Regions from separate parts of the Deinococcus peraridilitoris DSM 19664 genome, predicted to be linked through region 1. Evidence: riboswitches for the same ligand, from Rfam matches in the RefSeq annotation. Region 1 holds a riboswitch; each other region holds the start of a gene.

Region 1 (4,943 bases):
ATGACGAGGCTCGACGCTCAGGCGCAAGTTCACGTTCGGCGTGAGGGGGCCGGACACGGAAAAGCGAAACCGCAGACCGTCATCCCCACCGACGACCTGCACTTCGCCGGGAAGGGTATGCCGGGCGGTACCCGCAGCGGGCGCGGGTGAGAGGACATCCGCGCTGATACTCTGCTCGGCCGCGGCACCCGAGGTGCGCGCACGCAGCGTCACGCTGTGTTTAGCAAAGTGCGCTGGCACGGATCCGGAGACCCGCACATCCTGGATTTCGCCGGGGGCAAGAGTCAGGGTGGCCGGGGTCACGCGTGGCTGACCCTGGCCGGCAGCACTAAGAGCCACCTGGGCAGGCGCGTTGCCGTCATTGCGGACCTGGAAGGTTGCCTCAGCCTGTCCGTTTGTGGCACTCGCGGACAGTGCTCGCACGTGCAGGGCGTCACGTTGTGGGACGCGCACGCCCATTTCAGTCCGGACGTTATTCACGCTCACCATCACGGTGTGCGTGCCGGCGGGAGTACTGCGGGGGACACGGACGACGACCATTTCTACCCTCGCTTCACCTGGCGCCAACGTGAGGGTGCCGGGTGAAACGAGTACCACCCAGCCTGCGGGCAGGCCGAGTTGGAGTTGCACGTCACGCGACTCCGGACCCTCGTTGCTCAGATGAACCGCGAGCGTGGCCGTTTGACGTTCGGTGACCTCGACGACGCCACCTCTCAGCTGAAGCTGCGCGCTGGCATTGGGCAGCAACCCCAGCGTGAGTGCCAGTACAAGCGCTGCCCGCCGGACAAGCACGTTATCTCACCTCGACCTGGTAACGCGCTCCAAAAGCGTGATCCTGGGCCTCGTCGTCGGCTATGACTACCAGGGTGTACTTGCCATTCGGGAGATCCAGGGCGAAAGTGTCACGCAAGGACGTGCCTGGGTACAGGCGACGGTAACGGCTTGTGACGGTCGCGGCGAGCTTACCTTTGTCATCGAAGGCTTCGAGGGTAAGCTTCCGGACGATCCAGCGTTCGCTTTCGGCGTGCGTGTCGACACTGAAGGCAAGCTTTCCCTGTTCGTCACGCAGCAGTTGTGGGTTGTTGAACCGCACTTTCGTGTCCCCACCGGGCAGGTCAGCGACGACCTGCACCATGAAGCTGATACGGTTGCGGACCGTGAGGCCGCTCCCCGTCGCGGGTGGCAATTCCGGCGTGACGTGAATGGCACTCCAGTACGTCCCGATGGCGTTCGCGGGTGCGGTCAGGGTGTAATGGACGACCATCTTGGATTTTGCTGGGAGCGTGACTTCGTGGGTGTCGAGGGCAATCCACTTGGAGTTGGAACGAGGGAGGGTGCCAGCAGGATCATGACTAGTCGTACCGTCTGCCTGGAAGTGGTAGTCGGTGAGCGAAATGGTCGCGCGGGCTGGAGCTTCGGAAGGATTGGAGAGTGTGAGCGTGCCCTTGTAGACGCCACCGGGCGCGAGCGTCGTGTGATGGGTGAGTGCACCTTCCAGGCGAACTTCCGCGAGGGCAGTAGCATTTAGGGTGAGCGCTGCGAGGGCGAACAAGGCTTTGTTCATCATGGGCACCTTCGTGAAAAGCGCGTCTGACCCAGAGGCCAGACGCGCCTTTATCGCTTGATTTACTCGTCGGCGAGGGTGTAGGTGACGGTGACGTCTCCGCCAATGAAGCCTTTGGTGGCCGTAAAGCTGTAGGTAAGGGCTGCAGCGTCTTGGGTGATGAACTGGGTAATTCCGGTAACGAGGGCCGCTTCAGCTCCCAGCGTCTGGGTGGAGCCGACGCCGTTAGGGTCGCCAAGGGCGGCGGTAGGGGTGAACGCAACACTGCCGGTTACGTTGGTGGGCACGCCCGTAGCCTTGACGAGAACTTTGCGGGTAGTGACGCCAATCTTGTCCTCAGCGTGTGTGCTGTAAGCGAGCGTGGCATTGGCGTTAGCGAATGCCTTCCCAAGTTCCGTGATAGAGATTGTTACTGGTCCAGCCACCACAATCGTGTCTTTGATGTCGTTGGTCAGGGTGACGGTGTTGGTGGCAGGGCCCGCGCCAGCAAAGGCGGTGGTAGCGGCGCCGAGGGCAAGGGCAGCAAGAACAACTTTAAGGTTACGCATGTAAATACCTCTTTTTAGGCACCCAATCGTGGGTGTAAAGGGTTCACCTCTCTGAATAGAGGGAACAGACGAAAAGCCGGTCGCACCACTCGCTCCCCCCGTCCCAGGTGCCCGATTAAAGGGCGGGGTTCTTCGCGTCTCCTCGTCAGAGGCTTTCTCTGAACGAAGTACCTGTAATATACGCGAGGTTTCTCACAGAACTCTTACAAGAATATTCCGCATGTTGGTTCTAGACTTCGTCATCAATTCGGCAGTACGCGAAACCGCACCCGGCCGCCCGGCCGGAGCTGCGACGCCCGTGTAAAGTCGCCGGGATGCAGCAGGGCCGGCTTGTCATAGCCACCCAGCGTTCCCCGATCGTGCAGCAGCAGAATCGGCGTGCCGCCCGGCGTGACCTGCACCGCCCCGATGGGCACGGCTTCCGACAGGATCTCCCCTCCCGGTACCGGCGTTCCCTCGAACTGCACCCCGGTGCGGTCGGCCGTTTTGACGGTGAAGGTGCCGCTCGCCAGGGCGCGCAGAGCGGCGGGCGAGGCCTGCGGGCCGGGCAGCAGGCGCAGCACTTCGGGGTCACGCGCCGGGAAGTACGGCGTGAACGAGAACCCGGCCTGCACCGGGCGAGGCGCGGCCACGCCCAGCACGTCCCCCCGGCGCAGGGGTCGCCCCACCAGGCCGCGTAGATCGACCGAGGCGCTGCCCAGAAACGAGCGCGATTCGAACCCGCCCGCCACCGCGAGGTAGCCACGAACACCGAACGGCGCACCCGCGAAGCGCAGGGTGTCGCCTTCCCGCACGGTGAAGGTGGTGAAGGGCGCCACGGGCCGGTCGTTCAGCAGCGGCGTCATTCCGTACCCGGCGAAGACGGCGCTGCCCGTTCGCAGGGCCCGCAGAACCGGACCCTGCACGTTCAGTTCCAGCAGCGGCGTGTGCGCGTCGTTGCCCACCAGCCGGTTCGCGAGGCGCGCCAGGGCGGGGGCCTGCGCGCCCGTGCGGCTCAGGCCGAAGCGCCCCACCATCCGGCGGCCCATGTCGACCATCAGGTCGAGCAGACCGGGCGCGGCAACCTCAAAGAGCGGGAGCTGCGGCGATGCGGGCAGCAGCTCCAGCGCGGGCGGCTCGGGCGGAATGTCGCCGCCCGATTCCTGAAAGCGCACCTCGTCACCGCTTTCCAGCAGAAAGGGTTCCGGGCGGTGCGGGTCATACAGGCTCACCAGGGTGTGCCCCAGCAGGTTCCAGCCACCCGGTGACGCCAGCGGGTAGATGCCGGTCTGCGCGTTGGCCATCGCCACCGAGTGGGCGGGCACCCGCGCGCGGGGATTGGGGCGGCGCGGCAGGCGCAGATCGGCGTCTACCTCACCCAGAAAGGGAAAGCCGGGGCTGAATCCCACCGCGTAGACCCGGTAGGCGGCGCCGCTGTGCCGCCGCACGAACTCGTCGCGCGAGAGCTTCAGGCGCGCGGTGACTTCGGGCAGGTCCTCGCCGTCGTAGCGCACGGGAATGGTGACGGTCCGCCCGGGCTCCTCGGTGCGGGCCTGCGCCCCCTGCTGCGCGGCCCAGCTTCTCACGCGCGCTTCGTTCACGGTGGTGGGGTCATATTCGATGTACAGGCTGGCGTAACTGGGAATCAGGTCGGTCACGCCGGGCAGCGGGTGTTGCAGCAGACGGCGGGTCAGGGCCTGCAGGCGCGCGTTGGCCTGCGCGTCCATCCGGTCGGCAAAGCGCAGGTAGAAGCCCAGGACGCTCAAGCGGGCCTCCTCAGCGCTGCGAGTGCGCGCGGACCCGCACGCCCTCGGCTTCCAGGGCCTGGCGCACGGTGCGCGCGATGTCAGGCGCTTCGGGGTTGTCACCGTGAATGCAGAGGGTTTCGGCCTGCAGCTCGACCCAGCCGCCGTCCAGGGCCTGCACGCGGCCCTGCGTGACCATCATCACGGCGCGGCGGGCCGCCTCGGCGGGATCGCGGATGACCGATCCCGCCAGGTCGCGGCCCGCCAGACGGCCGTCGCTCAGGTAGGCGCGGTCCGGAAAGACTTCCAGTACCACGGGCAGACCGAGTTCGCGCGCCACGCGTTCCATCAGGCTGCCGCTCAGGACGAAAAAGGGCAGGCCAGGATCGTAGGCCTTGACGGCTTCGGCGACGGCGCGCGCGGTCACTTCGTCGCGCAGCATGCGCAGGTACAGCGCGCCGTGCGGTTTGACGTGGCTGAGTCTCAGGCCCCCTGTCTGCACGAACGCCTGCAGCGCGCCGATCTGGTAGAGGGTGTCGGCGTACAGTTCGTCTGCTCCGGCGGCCAGGTCGCGCCGTCCGAACCCCACCCGGTCGGGGTAACCGGGGTGCGCGCCAACCGCGACGCCGTGTTCGCGTGCCAGCGCGACGGTGCGCTGCATGGTCAGGGGGTCGCCGGCGTGAAAGCCGCAGGCGAGGTTGACCGAACTGAGAAAGGGAAAGAGTTCGTGGTCGCGGCCCATCGGCCAGGCGCCGTAGGACTCACCGGCGTCGGCGTTGATATCGACTTGCATTTCGGTCATGGAGTCTCCTGTAGAGCAAGCGGGGTCTGTTCAAACTTTACCCGAGCGCTCTTGGACTGGAAGGGGAAGGTCGCGCTTGACATTCTTTGGTTAATTCGGTATTTTCCAAATTAGCAAAATATCAAACAATCACCAGCTTCCCAGGAGACGCATGACCAGCCTGAACGCCCCTACCTCCAGACCCTTTCTGCGCGCCTTTCTCAGCCTTTACCCGCTCGGTCTGCTCGGCGTGCTCTCCCTCGTCCCCACGCTCGGCCCGACCCTCTCCTCCCTGATGGCGGGCAGCACCGCCCCCACACCACCGC
Region 2 (4,943 bases), 1.5 Mb from region 1:
GCGCGCGGGTAGGCGCGCCCAGGCCGGGTTGGCATAAAGGACACCCTGCGCCGGATCGAGCAGCGCGAAGGGCTCTGGGAGACAATCGAAAAGGCGCCTCGCTGTGGACGGAAGCAGGAATTCGGGCTGGACACTCATGGATGGTCTCCCTCATACATGTCAGCGAGTCGAAAAAGGGACCACAGCCTTCACCTTAACGGGCGGGCCTCAAATTCAGGTCAAAACAATGCGCCCGCAGTGCGGCATACAGGCGATCCCTAAGGCCAGCTCAAGGCATCGTCGACTGTGAACTTGTCCACCGATCGCAGGCGCCCTGAATCCTGCTCTGCGTCTCTGCAGGGCCGTGTCTCCACACTTCGGCAGTCTCGGCACGTTTTCATCTGCTCGGACCTTGATTTTGTTAAGATTGAATGAAGCGTATTTCACGTCTCCCTATGACCGACACCCTGCCGATTCCCCGCATCCTGCTCGTCGAGGACAATGTCTTCGATGTCGAGCTTGCGCGCACGGCTTTCGAAGTGGGTGACCTGGTCGGCGAGCCAGCAGTCGCATTCGACGGTCAGGACGCGCTGGACTACCTGTACCGACAGGGCAGGTACCGGGGCCGTGCAGACGAAGCACCCCGGCTGGTCCTGCTCGATCTGCACATGCCCCGGATGAATGGCCTGGACGTGTTGCGGCGTGTCAAGCAGGACGCCACGCTGCGCAATATTCCCATGGTGGTGTTCACAACTTCGAATGCACCAGCAGATCGCGAGGCCTGCGCCGCCTTGGGCGCCGACGATTATCTGGTCAAGCCAAACGATTTTGGCATGTTCGTGACCCTGATCGAATCTCTTAAGGCCCGCTGGCTCGACGGCCACTGAAACGGCAGTTCTCTGGTACGGCCGGCGTCACTCGGCTTTGAACAGAGCGTGTTCGCGCTCGCGGCACAGAGACTCCAGCGCTTCGACGGCGGTGGGATCAAACAGGATGGCTGCGTTCTCGCGCAGGTACGCGAGCGTCCGCGCGCTGGTCCAGGGAAGCTTGTATGCCCGCTCGCCGGTGAGGGCGTCATAGACGTCGCACACCGCCAGAACTCGGGCAAGAAATGGAGTGTCCCGGCCGCGCCGGCCAACAGGATAACCCGTACCGTTCCAGCGCTCGTGGTGAAAGAGCACGACCTCGAGCACCCCCGCCGGAACCTGCGGCAGAGAGGAAGCCAACCGGTGGCCGTATTCGCAGTGGGCGCGCATGACCTGCCATTCCAGCTCCGAGAGGGGCTCCCGCTTGCGCAGCACCTCTTCCGGAATCAGCAGTTTGCCGATGTCGTGCAGTTGGGCCCCCAATTCCAGGGCCTCGGCGTCACCGGGTGCCAGGTCCAAGTGCCGGCCGACTGCCTGACCGAGCGCTGTGACCGCGCTGGCATGCTGGGCAGTGTCAGGGTCGTGGGCCCAGAGCTGGCGAATCAACCCGTTCAGCGCCCGGTCGAGCTCGTCTGAAAAGCCGCTCTTGGCCGACATCGAAAGGCACATCCCAGAAGTGGGATGACTGTGAAGCGAATCCTTCAAGTGGGCTCTCCAATCGTTGCAGCGCTTTGCTGCCCGTCCGATCGGTCGCACCACTGGCTCCTCACGCGGCAGGTGCCCGGTTGCACCGCGTGATTCACAGCCCCGGATGACATCAGAGTACCGAACCGTTTCCAACAAGGCTCTTACAAGCCAACTTTTTGCGGGGGCAGGGAGTATTGCAAGGTACTGCCTTGCGTCACTTTATGCGGGGACGGCATCTTCATTCTCAAAATGGGCGCGTGTTCCCATGGAGTGAACCAGACCACAGGAAGACTCCGAACGCTCCACTGGCCTGATGAACCAGGTGTGATCTCCGCAACCCGAAAGACCCGGTCAGGAGTGACCGGGTCTTTCGGGAAAATCGTTCTTTATATGATTGTTTTATTTGGCGCTGCGCAGTTCGAACGGCACTTCAATCTGCGGATGGCGGGTATACAGATTTCCAGTTCCCTTGATGCTGGTCATGCCCGCAGTGGCGTTCGACGACTCGGCTTGACCTTCCATCCACATACCGGTGACGCGCTCGCAGTCATCTGAAGGGTAAGGTGGGCAGAGTTCCGATTCCTCGATCATCTCGACACGCAGCGACTTGCCGTCATCAATGAGGGTGACACTGCCATTTTCCCGGCAGGTGGTGGAACCGTTGCACACAAAGCGCGTACCGACGAGCGTGGTGACGGCGTTTTTGGTGACCGGTTTCTTCCACTGGATGCGTCCTTCGAACGGGAACGTGTAATCGGTGTTCTCGAACTTGTAGGTCCAGGTGCCCGTCACACCGTCCAACCTCGATTTCGCAAGTGGCGCCTTGTCTGCAGGTTTTTTGACTTCCTTCGCGTCCTTTGGCGTGGGCTGCTCGGCCTTCTGCTCAGCCTGCTGCCCGGTTTTCTGCTCCGCCTGCCCGGCGTTGCTGGCAGGCTGGCTGCTCGTCTGTGAAGTGGTGGTGCCGCTGGCGGTGGCGCTTTGTGCGGTGCTTGGCGAGGTGGTGCCGCAGGCGACGAGGGTGAGGGCGAGGACGCTGGGGATGAAGGCAAGTCGTTTCATGTTGGTCACCTGTCCTGAAGTGACTTCATCATCGCTGCACAAAAAATCCTCATCATGTGCCGGGTAGCCACCGAGTGCTAAGGTTCCCTTTGTCTTCCCTTGGCCCGAAACTCACGGGTAATTTCTCACCAAAAACCCGTTCAGGGCGTGCTTGAAGTCAACGGTGAGGCAGACAGCGGCACGCCCGAAGTGCTACCACAACTGCGACCGTGGTCTTGATGCTCTACAGTGTCGCGAGCGAGGTAAACATGTCCCAATCTTACCGTCCGAAACAAGCCCGGCCATCCAGTGTACGAGATCAGCTGCCGCTCAAAGGATGCATTCAGCCGATGGAACCAGTCATGGGTGAAGAGGTCGATCTCTACGGTGATGGGGCGTGTGATACCCAGGCGGGCCTGGGCGGCTGGGCCGTGATTCTCAACTACCGGGGAAAAGAGCTGATACTGTCAGGAGCGCAACGCGAGACCACCAACAACCGGATGGAGCTGACCGCACTGCTGGAAGGCTTGCGGGCGCTCAAGCGGCCCTGCAACGTGCGCGTGGTGACCGACAGTCAGTATCTGCGCAAAGCGTTCACAGACGGCTGGATCCTCAAGTGGCAGCGCAATGGCTGGAAAACCGCTGGCAAGGACAGCGTCAAGAATCAGGACCTGTGGGAAGCCCTGATAGATGAGGCGCGGCGTCACAGCCTGACGTTTGTGTGGGTACGTGGCCACGCCGGGCATGGCGAGAATGAACGTGTCGACCAGCTCGCCGTGGCCGAACGAAAAAAGCTTGCCCGATCCTGAAGCGTGGGCCAGGGATTGATCACCCGATCCACCGGTGCTTTTGGCGCGCCGTCAGTGCGGTGAGCCAGTGTGTCCAGTACCGAACTGCAAAACGACGCAAACGCTTTCATGCGTTTCGGACCCGTTTTGCCCATGTCCGGGTTGCCCACGTCCCTGGCCTGCCCGGAAGACGGCGCGCTGCTCAGCCGGGCTGCGCTTCCTGCACTTTGCCACAACCCTTTTTCTGATCGGGCTGCCACTTCGGAGGTCGCGCCCCCATGTCCTCCGCCAAAAGGCGCAAGGAAAGCCGGGTGTGAAGTTCTATGCTCAAGTATGCCTTCAGTACCTGTCCGGGCGCCGCGAAACGGCTGGCGAACCTTTGTCGTCCTGTGGGCCACGCAGTCGTTGTCCGTGGTGGGCAGCGCGCTGACGTACTTTGCAATCTCCATCTACCTCGCCCAGACACTGTACGCCCGCCCCGAGCAAAAGCCCGAACTGGCCCTTGCCCTGTCGGTCGTGGCGCTTGCCGGCGCACTGCCCGCCGTGCTGGGCGCCCCGCTCGCCGGCGCCTGGGCAGATCGCCATGACCGACGCCGCACGATGCTCGGGTGTGACCTGGGCAGCTCGCTTGTCTGTCTGGTGCTCGCTTCGCTGGCCATGACCGGCACCTTGACGCTGTACGCACTCGTTCCACTGGTGGTGCTGCTGTCGCTGTTGCACTCCTACCACGGCGCGTCTTTTGACACCAGCTATGTCATGCTGGTTCCTTCGGCGCAGCTTCCGCGCGCCAACGGCATGATGCAGACGATGTGGTCGCTCTCCGGTCTGCTGGCCCCTGGGCTGGCGGCCTTTATCCTCGCCTTGCCGGCGCTGCTGTTGCAGGGAGGGCTCGTACTTCCGGGATGGCTGACGGGCGGCATCGCGCTGGTGTTCTTGCTGGACACGCTGACCTTTCTGTTTTCCGGCCTGGTACTGACGCGTCTGCAGATTCCCTCGCCGCGCCGCACCGAGACCGTACGCCCGCGTCTCTGGGCCGATGTGGCCTTTGGTTTTCGCTACATCTGGGCGCGCAAGCCGCTCTTGTGGCTGCTGGGCACCTTCTCGTTCATCAATTTCGTGTTCGCCCCGATGGGCATCTTCGAGCCTCTCATCGTCAAGTTCACGCTCGCGCCCGACTGGACGGCCCGTGGGCTTACCTTCGAAAGCGCGTTGGCGCTGCTGGCCACGGTGGGCGGTCTGGGCGGGGTGCTGGGCGGTGTGCTCGTCAGCATGTGGGGCGGCCTGAAGCGTCAGCGTGTGCTCGGCATCCTGATTCCAATGCTGGTGGCCGGTCTGGCGTTGATTGCTTTCGGCCTGTCACGCAATTTGTACCTGAGCGCCGCGATCGTGGCCCTCGCTTTTGCGATGACGCCCATCATGAACGCACATTCGCAGGCCATCTGGCAGACTCAGGTGCCCCCCGAACTGCAAGGACGGGTTTTCAGCGTGCGCCGCTTGATTGCGCAGTTCACCGCGCCCGTGGCCACGGCGCTGGCGGGCATCGCCGGGGGTATCTTCAATCCGGGCACGGTGATGGTGGTCCTGG
Region 3 (4,943 bases), 1.3 Mb from region 1:
GGCGGTCCCTTGCTGGGAAACGCGCTCTGGACGGGCTTCACCGTGAGCGACCTGCTGCGCCGGGTGGGCGTGCAGGGCGGCGCGAAGTACATCGTGTGGCGCGCCGCGGACGGTTACGAGGAGTCCTTGCCGCTCGGTGAAGCCTTCGAGCAGGACGTGATGCTGGTGTACGCCCAGAACGGCGAAGCGCTGACGAACAAGCACGGTTTTCCCCTGCGGGTGCTGATTCCGGGCCGCTACGGCATGAAGCAGCCCCGCTGGATCACCGAGATCCGCCTGACCGACCGTGACGTGCCGGGTTACTGGGTCAAGCGCGGCTGGAGCAAGACGGCGCACGTGGAACTTACCAGCCGCATCGACGAGCCTGCCGAACTGAATCCCAGCGTCAAGGCCGGGCAGCCGGGCACCATTCGCGGCATCGCTTTTGGTGGTCTGTTACCGGTGACCAGAGTCGAGGTAAGTCTCGACAATGGTCAGACGTGGCAGGCGGCGCGTCTGACCGCGCCGCGCTCTCAGCACGCCTGGACCTTGTGGGAGCTGCCCTGGACCCCGGCGCCGGGGAATTATCAGGTGGTGGCGCGCGCCTTTTCGGGTCAGCAGGTTCAAAAGGATCAGGACAAGGACGCCTTGCCTGAAGGCGCGACCGGCTGGCACCGTTTTATCGTGTCGGCGAGCTGAGTCGGCGAACGCGGCAGGCAGGATCACTCCGGCCGCGTTCGACCGTCAATCGTTGGGATACCGGTCGAGGCCGAGTCCGCGGCTCTCCAGGGCTTCGCGCAGCATGGGGATATTTTTCAGGGCGTGGCCTTTGGTGGTGTTCTCAAAGAAGATGTAAAGCTCCTCCAGCTCACCGGCGACCTCGGCAATCTTGTCGGCCCACTCGTCTATTTCGGCGCGGTTGTACAGGTAATCGTGGCGTTCGGCGGCGCTGCCACCTTCCCACCAGGTGCTCTTGTTGCGTCCGTGCAGCCGCAGGTATCCGACTTCCGAGGTCGCGTAGACGCGCGGCTCGGGCATCCCGCCCACGGGTGGGTAGTCGGGGCTCACCCAGATCAGACCGAATTCACCCATGCCCTCGCGCACTTCAGGTTTGTCCCACGACGCGTGACGCAGCTCCACTGCCAGTTCGCGGCCCGCGAAGCGCTCGGCCAGGTCCAGCAGGTACTTGCGGTTCTCGGCAGTGCGGTGAAAAGAGTAGGGAAACTGCGCCAGGTAGGGGCCCATCAGTCCAGCTTCGCGCAGCGGCTCGGGGCTTTGCAGCATCCGGTCGAAATCGGCCGTTTCCGGCTTCCGGGCGTGCGTGAAGACCTGGTGCAGCTTGACGGCAAAGCGGGTTCGCCCCGCGGAGCGGCGGGCCATGCCCTCGAAGGCCTTGAGGCCCGGAATTCCGTAGAAGCTGGAGTTGAGCTCGACAGCGTTGAAGTGTTGAGCGTAGACGCTCAGAAAATCGGGCTTTTTGGTGCCTGCCGGGTAAAGCCACCCTTGCGACAAGTGGTCTGTGTCGATTTCCGACGGCGCGAGCCATTCGTCGTTCGCGTAGCCGCCGGTGCCCATGTAAATGCGCATGAGCCAGTGTAATCCCAAGGATGGACAGCCTACGCCCAAAAGGGATTTCCGGCTCACCTTATAGGCTCGGGCACCGGCAGCCCGGCACCGTTTTCATCGCGTACCGTCTTTCCGATCCGCACGGTTTCTTTCCCATACCGTGGACAGACAACCCTCAGTTCAATGGCGGCAGCGAGGTCTCTTCATCGCCTTGCAGTGGAAGCCGGACGACCTGGAGTGTCAGCTCCAGGCAGGCTCGGGTGCTTCTGGCAATGAGCGTGAAGTGCACATCGCGTCCGACGATGTCTTTGAGTACGAGGGGCCCACGTTCTGGAAAACGCTCGAGGTGGAGTTGCACTTCCACCGGCCATCCGTCGGCGTTCCACAGGCGGGCAGTGAAGGTGGATCCTTCGCCGGGCTCCAGCATTTCGATCAGCTCTACAGGTTGTTCGAAGGTCAGGCGCAGGAGCGTGACGGTGGCTCCCAGTTCTCGCAGCGCAAACGAGGTCAACTGTGGCCCTTGCATGTGCTCGCGGACGAGCAGCCGGCTCCCGGCCGGACCTGACGCCGCCCCGCCGTCCTTGCGGACAAAGACGGGGGTGGCCAGGACTCGCTTGACGTCCTCTCCGGTAATCGGGGCGTTGAGGGTTTCGAGCAGGTTCCGCTTCATGCTGCCTCCCAGAAAGATTGGACGAAAAGCCGGTCGCACCACTTGCTCCCCCCGCCCAAGGTGCCCGAATACAGGGCGAGGTTCAATGCATCTCTTCACCGAGGCAGAAGCCGGATGAATGATGAGGATTATAAGGGAAGTCACTTCCCGGACTTCGGAGTTGATTGGACAGACCTTGCCGTGGTTTATTTGCGCTGACGTAACAATTCACTGAGCAGCCGTGCCATGTCGCCGAGAGCCTGTGGATCGACGGAGCGTCTCTCCGGGCGTTTCTCGACCTGCGGCGTCGACCTGCCGGGAGCAACGTAGGCTTCGTACAGCGGCCGCAGGCCTTCCACCAGCTCTCGCGCGACGCTCTGCAGGGTGTCGCCCGTACCTTTTGCGGGGGCCTCCTCGCCCAGGGTCCAGGGCAAGCTCGCTTCCAGCGCTTGCGCCAGCGCCGTCCACTCGGGGGCACTGGAGGTTTTTCCGTGTGCGTTGTAAACGTGTGCGGCTGCGACGGCCAAACTGAGCAGGGCGTCCTTTGCTGCTTTCGGGGTGTCTGGAGCCGCAGCAATGAGCAGGCCCTGTGCAAAGGCGTCATGCAGGGAATCGGCCAGGTAATCGGCGGCGAAGTCTCCCTCGCGCAGCTCCTGCACCGTTTCACTGGTACGTCGGTAGTGCCGTTCGGTGAGGTTGTCGAACACGAAGCGGCCCTCAGCGTCACGGGAAACGAACTGAATCAGGGCGCCATTGCGCCGTCGACGCCACAGCTCGCCGGGTTGCCGGGGTGCGCGAAACAAGACTAGAGCGGTCATGGCTTCTCCTTACTGTTAGCATGCCGCGTCGCCAGAACCGCTATTGGTCAGTCGACACCAGTTGGCCCGCCACAGGATGCACTACGGCTGCCCGCCCCGCTGCGTTCCCTTACGCCTCGAGATGCGCTTACCCTGCGGCGTCCTCAGCGGACGCGCAGGTGAGGGTGCTCGTTGAGCAGGGCCCAGAACACCCCGATGGTGCGCACGGCATCGATGAACTGGGTGAAATCCACGGGTTTGACCACGTAAGCGCTGGCGCCCTGTCGGTAGCAGTTGGCAATGTCGCTGTCCTCGCGGGACGTCGAGAGCATGACCACCGGAATGTGGCTGAGCCGTGGGTCATTCTTGATGGCCTTGAGGACGGCCAGGCCGTCCATGTGTGGCATTTTCAGGTCGAGCAGCACCACGGTGGGCTGTCCTGCGGGGCGTCCGGCAAATCTGCCGGTGGCGCGTAGGTAGTCGAGTGCTTCCACACCGCTTGCCGCGACGGCCACATCGTGACCCAGCTGGCCTTCCTCGAAAGCAGCTAGTGCCAGCTCCACGTCGTGAGGATTGTCGTCGACCAACAAAATGCGTTTGGCATGCATGACATTCCTCGCTTTCTTTCCGTCGCAAGTGCCGCACCAGGCGTGTGCTGGCGCCGGATGGGCTTACAGTCTACCGGAGGAATACGCGGCAAGGCTCCTCAAACGAGCGACGCGCGGTGGAGTCGACACGGCGGTGGCGACGGTGGACGGTGGCTTCGTTTTGGCAGGCGTGGCCGCCCCGAATGTTCTAGGCAGGCGTCTGCGGTATCCACGGTGGAGTCAGGCCGGGCGGTACACTGACCGCGTGTTGACCAAACGCATCATTCCGTGTCTTGACGTGCAAAACGGGCGGGTGGTAAAAAACGTCCGCTTTTTCGAGGATCACCGGGACGCAGGCGATCCCCTGACACTGGCCCGCGCCTACGAGGAGCAACGTGCCGACGAGCTGGTGTTCTACGACATCACCGCCACTCACGAAGGCCGTCGGCTGATGCTGGACGTGGCCGCACGCGTCGCCGAAGAAGTGATGATGCCCCTCACCGTCGGAGGCGGCGTCACCACCGTGGAAGAATTTCGTTCGCTGCTGCTGGCGGGAGCTGACAAGATCAGCGTGAATTCCAGCGCCGTGCGCAATCCGCCCCTGATCCGCGCCGCATCCGATCACTTCGGGGCGCAATGCGTGGTTCTCTCAATTGATGCCAAGAAGCGAGCGGATGGATCGGGCTGGAACGTCTTCGTGGGCGGTGGGCGCGTCGATACCGGCCTGGACATGCTGGAGTGGGCGGTCCGAGGACAGGAGCTCGGCGCGGGTGAGATCGTTCTGAATGTCATGGACGCGGACGGGACCCGGCAAGGCTTCGATCTGGAAGCCACACGCCTGGTGGCGCGCGCCGTGGACGTGCCAGTCGTCGCTTCCGGAGGCGCGGGGAAGGCCGAGGATTTTTATGACGTCCTGACGCACGGTGAAGCCGACGCCGCGCTGGCCGCGAGCGTCTTTCACTTTGGCGAACTGACGGTGCCCGACGTCAAACGGGAATTGAAGTTTCGTGGCTTGCCGGTGAGGCCATGAGCACGCTCAGCTTCGACGACGTCACATTCGATGAGCGCGGCCTGGTGCCCGTGGTGACGCAGGACGCTCGCACCGGAGAAGTGCTGATGCTGGCGTGGGCCAACCGCGAAGCTCTGCAGCGCACGCTGGAGTCGCGCCAGGGCACCTATTACTCGCGCTCCCGCCAAGAGCTGTGGGTCAAGGGTCTCACCAGCGGCCACACCCAGCGGGTGCGCCACGTCTCCCTCGATTGCGACGGCGACGCCGTGCTGTATCAGGTGGAACAGGTCGGGCCGGCGTGTCACACCGGCGAACGAAGCTGCTTTCACCGTTCGTTGCCGGGAGAAGGCGACTCG

The links. A riboswitch is a leader RNA that binds a small molecule or an ion and turns the genes downstream of it on or off. The one in region 1 is predicted to bind cyclic di-GMP.
Region 2: another riboswitch for cyclic di-GMP. It lies ahead of DEIPE_RS01320 (HD-GYP domain-containing protein); the one in region 1 lies ahead of DEIPE_RS08920 (hypothetical protein).
Region 3: another riboswitch for cyclic di-GMP. It lies ahead of DEIPE_RS24115 (hypothetical protein); the one in region 1 lies ahead of DEIPE_RS08920 (hypothetical protein).

What each region holds. Positions count from the first base shown of each region.
Region 1 is NC_019793.1:1,815,716-1,820,658, forward strand. It holds gene DEIPE_RS08910 (NEW3 domain-containing protein) at 1-792, opposite strand, end outside; gene DEIPE_RS08915 (FimB/Mfa2 family fimbrial subunit) at 794-1,567, opposite strand; gene DEIPE_RS08920 (hypothetical protein) at 1,627-2,112, opposite strand; cyclic di-GMP riboswitch class II at 2,178-2,261, opposite strand; gene pxpB (5-oxoprolinase subunit PxpB) at 2,355-3,857, opposite strand; gene DEIPE_RS08930 (LamB/YcsF family protein) at 3,868-4,638, opposite strand; gene DEIPE_RS08935 (CPBP family intramembrane glutamic endopeptidase) at 4,790-4,943, shown strand, end outside.
Region 2 is NC_019793.1:302,693-307,635, reverse strand. It holds gene DEIPE_RS21880 (ATP-binding protein) at 1-138, opposite strand, end outside; gene DEIPE_RS01325 (response regulator) at 435-866, shown strand; gene DEIPE_RS01320 (HD-GYP domain-containing protein) at 894-1,502, opposite strand; cyclic di-GMP riboswitch class II at 1,581-1,663, opposite strand; gene DEIPE_RS01315 (hypothetical protein) at 1,932-2,591, opposite strand; gene rnhA (ribonuclease HI) at 2,921-3,379, shown strand; gene DEIPE_RS01305 (MFS transporter) at 3,692-4,943, shown strand, end outside.
Region 3 is NC_019793.1:3,107,215-3,112,157, reverse strand. It holds gene DEIPE_RS22420 (molybdopterin-dependent oxidoreductase) at 1-678, shown strand, start outside; gene DEIPE_RS15200 (DUF72 domain-containing protein) at 724-1,566, opposite strand; gene DEIPE_RS24115 (hypothetical protein) at 1,721-2,215, opposite strand; cyclic di-GMP riboswitch class II at 2,234-2,317, opposite strand; gene DEIPE_RS15190 (hypothetical protein) at 2,401-3,012, opposite strand; gene DEIPE_RS15185 (response regulator) at 3,156-3,599, opposite strand; gene hisF (imidazole glycerol phosphate synthase subunit HisF) at 3,844-4,608, shown strand; gene hisIE (bifunctional phosphoribosyl-AMP cyclohydrolase/phosphoribosyl-ATP diphosphatase HisIE) at 4,605-4,943, shown strand, end outside.